3 regions of the Parageobacillus sp. VR-IP genome follow, and region 1 is predicted to be linked to each of the others. Evidence: riboswitches for the same ligand, from Rfam matches in the RefSeq annotation. Region 1 holds a riboswitch; each other region holds the start of a gene.
The links. Region 1 has a riboswitch for S-adenosylmethionine ahead of HT574_RS03990 (hypothetical protein). Riboswitches for the same ligand answer to the same signal wherever they lie in the genome.
Positions count from the first base shown of each region.

Region 1 (2,264 bases):
GCTTCGCCAGGCGATGGCGTATGCGATTAATAACAAGGAAGTGGCAGACAGACTATATCACGGCTTGCGCTTCCCGGCGACAACGTTAATTCCACCATCTTTCCCTGGATATCATGACAAAAACGCAAAAGGGTACACGTATGATCCAGAAAAGGCGAAAAAATTGCTGGATGAAGCCGGATATAAAGATGTCGACGGCGACGGCTTCCGTGAAGATCCAAACGGCAAGAAGTTTACGATTAACTTCCTGTCAATGAGCGGCGGGGATATTGCCGAACCGCTGGCGAAATTTTACATGCAATGCTGGAAAGACGTCGGTTTGAATGTGCAACTGGTTGATGGCCGCTTGGCGGAATTCAACTCGTTCTATGACATGGTTGAAAAAGATAACCCGAAAGTCGATGTGTTCGCCGCGGCATGGTACACAGGAACCGATGTGGACCCGTATGGATTATATGGCCGCAACGTCATGTTCAACTACTCTCGTTGGGTAAACGAGAAAAATGATGAATTATTAGAAAAAGGCCATTCCGAGCAAGCGTTTGATAAAGAATACCGCAAGAAAATTTACAACGAATGGCAAGCGTTAATGAATGAAGAAGTACCTGTCATCCCGACGCTGTACCGCTCAATTATTTATGCGGTAAACAATCGTGTGAAAAACTTTACGGTTGACCCTAGTTCGAAATTGACATGGAAAGACGTCGCTGTTACTTCGGAACAGCCGGAAGTAGCGCAATAATAAATCGGAAAGAAGGAGATTCCTTTGCTCTCCTTCTTTCCCTTGTAAAAAAACAAAAAATGATTGTCATCATTAAGATACCGTGGTAAGATAGAGGAAAATTACATACAGTCTTATCAAGAGTGGACGAGAGACCGGGCTCGATGACTCCACAGCAACCTGCGTTTTGCAAGGTGCTCCTACCCGCAAAGCGGTTTCGCTTTGGATGATAAGAGCGGCTGACCCCTTTCGCATCATTCATAGCGAAAGGGGTTTTTATGTACAAAACAAAGAAGGAGGTAGGGAATGTCGAGTGAGGGAAGAAGATTCGCTTCGCAGCTATATGGCGGCTCACTTAACGGCAACGTCGTTTGCTTCCCATGTCGCCCGTTGTGTCCAAAAACAGCTTTTGCAGTTTGACCGACAGGCAGCGATTCATTTTGATTGCAGCCAAAATGTTTTCCATCTATACGGATACACGCAAGGGAAGATGTTTTCGCTTCTTCTGACGCTTGCAGAAGTGGAAGAATGGAAAGCCGCTGGTCCTTATGCGCTTGACCGCTATATTTTTGGCCAACTGGCGGCAAAAGGAATTTCATTGGTACATATGACCCCATATTTGCGGGCCGTATTTTCGCAAGTTTAAAAAGGTGATAGAAAGGGAGAGAACAAAAATGGCAGTAAAAAAATTTGAACATGTCGGCATTCAAGTAAAAGACATCGAAGCATCGAAAAAATTTTATCAAGAGGTAGTCGGTTTGGAATTGCTAAGCGAAATGACCCATACAAACGGTTCGATGAAGCTGTCGTTTTTAGGATTGAATGGCTCGGTCATTGTCGAATTGATCGAGGGATATAATCCGAATTTGCCGACGGAAGGAAAAGTGCATCACGTCGCCTTTACCGTTGAAGGAATTGAACAAGAAAAAGAACGGCTGCAATCCATCGGAGTTTCGCTTGTATGGGAAGAAATTACGACGCTGCCAAACGGGGCAAAATATTTGTTTTTCCTTGGACCAGATGGAGAATGGATCGAATTTTACGAACCAGCCAAGTAAAAATGAACCGCTCTGTTTTAGCTTCGAACAGAGCGGTTTTTTCATGACGTTTCGGCGATATATGGGAATTTTCGAAATACCCATTTCAACACGTTCGGTACGACGATAATGACAAGAAGAAGGCGCATAAATTGTAAGGAGCTGACAATTGCGGGATCCCCTCCGACCGTTTGCGCCGTTAATACCATTTCCACAAGTCCGCCTGGGGCGAGGCTCAGCAGCGCAGTCGACAGCGGAAGATCCGTTAATTTCGCAAATACATAGCCACATCCGAACGATAGAGCAATTAATACCAGCGCAAGCAAGAAATACACCCAGCTAAATTTTCCGCCAAGCTTAATATCTTCTAACGTAATGCGGTCCCCCATGTTCATTCCGACGCTAATTTGCGCCAAAATAATCAACCATGCAGGCAGTGACGGTAAGTTCACCCCGGCCACATGCATCACTGCTGTTACGGCAAGCGGTCCAACGACGTATGCCGC
Region 1 covers NZ_JABVYQ010000001.1:759,281-761,544, forward strand. Annotated here, with positions in the region: gene opp4A (oligopeptide ABC transporter substrate-binding protein) at 1-742, shown strand, start outside; SAM riboswitch class I at 853-957, shown strand; gene HT574_RS03990 (hypothetical protein) at 1,035-1,367, shown strand; gene HT574_RS03995 (VOC family protein) at 1,396-1,779, shown strand; gene HT574_RS04000 (AbrB family transcriptional regulator) at 1,821-2,264, opposite strand, start outside.

Region 2 (2,264 bases), 580 kb from region 1:
CTCGCGGACGATGTCTTGCAGCGTCGGCACCGCGTTTGGTTCGTTTGATGATATGGAAACGGAAATATGGCGCTGTTTGACCGTTTTCGTTTGCACTGGCGTCCGATCGGTTAAGGCGTTTGCCATCGCTTCGATATGTTTCGGCGTCGTGCCGCAGCACCCGCCAATCAGGCGCACGCCTTGCTCACGGAAGGCAAGCGCTGTTTCTTTAAAATAATCCGTGTTTGTTTCATAGACAAGCCGTCCATCGCGATAATCCGGCAGGCTTGCGTTCGGATACGCGGAAAGAAACGCTCTGTTTGGCAGCGGCACTTCCTCCAGCGAGCGGATCATATGGTACGGGCCGAGACGGCAGTTTAGACCGACGACATCGGCTCCCAACTGTTCTAGGCGCGCCAATGCTTCGGCAAGAGGAGTGCCATCTTGCAAGACGCCGACTTCATGGAGGGAGACGTGCGCGATAATCGGCTTATCTGTTTCTTTGCGTGCGATCGCAAGCACTGTCTCTAATTCTTCTAAATCGTAATACGTTTCGAGCAACAAGCCGTCGACATCCTCATTTAACAGCACAAACAATTGCTCGCGAAACGTCCGCTTTACCTCTTCGATGGAAACGGCGCTTTTATTGATGCTGCGCAACCCTCCGATCGTTCCAAGCACGTAGGCTTTATTTCCCGCCGCCTGTTTGGCGAGCCTTACCGCCGCGCGGTTAATCGCCGGCACCTCGTCTTCGAGTCCATAGCGGGCGAGTTTGACGTAGTTGGCGCCATATGTATTCGTTTGAATGACCTCGGCGCCTGCGGCGATATATGCTTCATGAATATGAATGATGTCTTCCGGCTTCGATAAATTTAGTTCTTCAAAACATCGGTCGACGCCGTGCGAGTATAATAGCGTTCCCATCGCGCCATCGGCGATGAGGATGCGTTCTTTTAAGTCTTGCAAAAGTCCCACGCTCATTCCCCCGTTCTATGAAAATGGTAAAAGAAAAAAGCCTTCTATAAGAAGAAGACTTTTTATGTATCGTCTCTTCTTATCTTCCAGGCGTTTTCGCCTGTCTGGATTTAGCACCTTGGCTTCCGCCAGGTTGCTGAGGGTTCACTGGGCCAGTCCCTCCCCCTCTCTTGATAAGAAATTCGCTATGAAGTTGTAGCCAAACGTTTCAACGATATAGTTTTGATATTAATATATAATGTAAAGCATTTTCTGAAAATATTCAATATAATGGAATCGTTTTCAAGAAAATATCCCATCCTTACATGGAAAAAGCATTAGTACTTGATATTTAATGAAAACAGTGTCATTCACTATAGTGAACGTGAATGATTGGAATTTATAAATGTGGAAATAGAGGGGAAGAGCATAAAAAAATGTTACGGGCACTTAGTGCCGTAACATCTTTTTTATCGATAGTTGACAAATTGCACATCAATCGGCAGATCAGCTTCGCGAATTGCGGCGATGACCTTTTGCAAATCGTCTTTACTTTTGCCGCTGACGCGGATTTGATCATCCTGTACTTGGCTTTTCACTTTCAGGCCGGTGTTTTTAATGATCGTGTTGATTTTTTTCGCATTTTCCTTGTCGATGCCTTGCACGAGTTTGGCGCGCTGGCGCACCGTGCCGCCTGATGCTGGCTCAATTTTGCCGTATTGAATGTTTTTCGTCGGCACGCCTCGTCTAATGAGCTTGCCGATCAGCACGTCTTTAAGCTGTTCCAATTTAAATTCATCGTCAGAAATGAGAACGAGTTCGTCTTTTTCTAAGGAAATGTCGCTTTTGCTGCCTTTAAAGTCATAGCGGTTTTTAATTTCTTTCAGTGCGATGTTGATCGCATTGGTGACTTCGGATAAGTCGATTTTGGATACAATATCAAAGGAACTTTCTTTCGACATACACAACCTCCAGCACTTTTCGTTATTTAGTTTCATTATAGTAAAATGTGGCAAGGGACACAACAAGAAAAGGAGTGGGGGACCAAACACGGATAGCAGCGTTCTTGTGATGCAGGGAAAAACGACGTTTTGCGTGGAACTTTCAATTGGAGTGGGGAATAATAAGCGTGAAAATATAGACAAAAGGAAGAGGCTGCAATGAAACGATTAATTCCTGGAGAAATCATGACATTAACGGTAAAACGGGAAACGCCGTTTGGCTACGTTTTAACGAACGGCATGGAGGAAGTGCTGCTGCATAAAAGTGAAGCGAACGACATGCTTGCGGTGGGCGACGAGGCAACCGTATTTTTATATCATGACCACGAC
Region 2 covers NZ_JABVYQ010000001.1:178,162-180,425, forward strand. Annotated here, with positions in the region: gene HT574_RS01000 (bifunctional homocysteine S-methyltransferase/methylenetetrahydrofolate reductase) at 1-954, opposite strand, end outside; SAM riboswitch class I at 1,031-1,134, opposite strand; gene HT574_RS01005 (YajQ family cyclic di-GMP-binding protein) at 1,404-1,895, opposite strand; gene HT574_RS01010 (CvfB family protein) at 2,094-2,264, shown strand, end outside.
Region 2: linked by a shared signal. The riboswitch ahead of HT574_RS01000 (bifunctional homocysteine S-methyltransferase/methylenetetrahydrofolate reductase) and the one ahead of HT574_RS03990 (hypothetical protein) in region 1 are both predicted to bind S-adenosylmethionine.

Region 3 (2,264 bases), on a different contig from region 1:
TTCGGCTGTAGAATACTCCTTCCGGAGGCGTCGTCGATAAATCGACCATCCCTTTGTCTAAAAACCATTCTTCATAAGGCAGACCAAGTTCGTCCAACCGCCGCGTTAAATGCACAGTCCATTCGCTATTTTCATGAATAATGTAAATTTTGCTCATCTTACTTTTCCCCTTTCGCCACAAACCGATTCCGGCGTTCCTCGACAAGCGGCATCACTTGTTTGGCAAACCGCTCCATTTCCTCTAGCTGAGGTGAAAACTGCAATATCAATAAATCGACCCCTGCATTTTCATATGCCAAAATGCGGTCAGCGATTTGTTTCGGTGTACCAATTAGATTTGGACGCAATCCCCTGTTCGATACAGAATAGTCTTGCAATTTCAATTGCAGTTCAAGCTGGGATTTGCTGACGAAATCATGATATCCTGCATAGCCGCTCGATAATTTAACGTCGGTAATGCGCTTTAATTCCGCCTGCGCCTCCTCCTCGCTGTCGCGGCAAATGACAAACGCCGCCATGCCAAACGAGCGAAACGGCTCTTTTCCTGCCTGTTCGCGGCGTTGTTTCATGTCGGCAACTTTGCGGGCGATTTCTTCTACTGTTCCGCCATGCATCACATATGCATCGCAATGCTCGACAATCGCTTGTTTTCCCCGTTCGCTCTCGCCGCCGGCGTATAAAATCGGATACGGCTTTTGCACCGGTTTCGGCGCTAAATGGGCTCCTTTTACTTCATAAAATTTTCCCCGGAAATGAAATACATCGTTCGTCCACATTCCTTTTAACACTTGAACGAATTCTTCCGTGCGATCATAGCGCTCATCATGTTCGGTAAAAATGCCGCCATATTGACGCGCTTCTTCCTCCCACCATGCCGATACAACGTTCAGTGTAAAGCGGCCGTTGCTAATGTGGTCAATATTGGCCGCCATTTTCGCCGTAACGGCCGGATTATGAAAACCGGGACGGACTGCCGTCATAATTTCCAATTTTTCTGTCACCGCCGCCAGTGCCGCCGCCGTCGACCATGCTTCCAGCGAATCCCTCTCCGGCCCTTTTATATCATTTAAATACAGCTCCGCGACTAATGTTGTGCTATATCCCCATTGCTCTCCTTTTTGCGCCACCGTTTTCGCATATTCAAACGTCGCCGGCATGTTTTCATCCTCAACGTTGCGCAGCCAGCCTCCGAAAATCGGCAGCCAAAATCCATATCTCATCTTTCTCCTCTCCTCCCCTAATAATAAAAATAAAAAACTTCTTCGATAAGAAGAAGTGGTGCGCTTCATCTTATCTTCCAGAACCAGCCTGCGCGAATCAGCGCTTTTCTGACCAATATCAGCGGCTGCCGGGCTTCATTGGGCCATTCCCTCTGCCGCTCTTGATACTATTTATTTTATTTTCTCCTTCTTTTCTTATCTGTTTTATCAGATTTATTTTATCCTACCATAATGTCATTTACAGCGTCAATATAAAAAACCCCGGCTCTTTCGCAGGGAAAGAGCCAGGGGTTTTATTACAGCACAAATGACATCGTCCAAACCGAACCAGCGACAACGACCACCGCGATAAAAAAGCTATATGCCATATTGATCGTTTGAATTTTGCCGCTGTCGCTTTCCGTCATATGCATAAACATAAATAGCTGCAAGCTTGCCTGAATGATAGCAAAAATGATGATGACGCCAATAATCGCTTTCGCCGTTAATCCCGAAGATAGCGCGACCCAAAGCGCAGCGAACGTCAGCACAAGCGAAAGAACAAAACCGACGACATGTTTCCAAGGAAATGATTCATGGTGATTGTTTGCACCCATCCTAGATCACCATCCCGGTCAAATAAACTAATGTAAAGATAAAAATCCATACAACGTCAAGAAAATGCCAATACAAGCTGACGATAAACACTTTTCTTGCCGTCCGCGGCGTAAATCCGCGCTGGAGCAGCTGAATGATAATTAAAATCATCCAGCCAATTCCAAGGCTGACGTGCGCCCCGTGCGTTCCGACAAGCACGAAAAAGCTAGAGAGAAACGCACTTGTTTGCATCGTCGCTCCTTCATGGACGTAATGAATAAATTCGCGAATTTCAAAGGTAATAAACCCTGCACCTAAAAGGAGCGTCACCAACAGCCATGTTAATAAACCGCTAAGGCGATTGCGGCGCATTTCAAAAATAGCCAGGCCGCACGTAAAACTGCTGGTTAATAGAAGCAACGTTTCAATTAAAACATCTTTTACCTCAAATAAGTCTTTCGCAGTCGG
Region 3 covers NZ_JABVYQ010000002.1:486,820-489,083, forward strand. Annotated here, with positions in the region: gene HT574_RS07875 (ATP-grasp domain-containing protein) at 1-157, opposite strand, end outside; gene HT574_RS07880 (LLM class flavin-dependent oxidoreductase) at 159-1,220, opposite strand; SAM riboswitch class I at 1,288-1,391, opposite strand; gene qoxD (cytochrome aa3 quinol oxidase subunit IV) at 1,517-1,816, opposite strand; gene qoxC (cytochrome aa3 quinol oxidase subunit III) at 1,818-2,264, opposite strand, start outside.
Region 3: linked by a shared signal. The riboswitch ahead of HT574_RS07880 (LLM class flavin-dependent oxidoreductase) and the one ahead of HT574_RS03990 (hypothetical protein) in region 1 are both predicted to bind S-adenosylmethionine.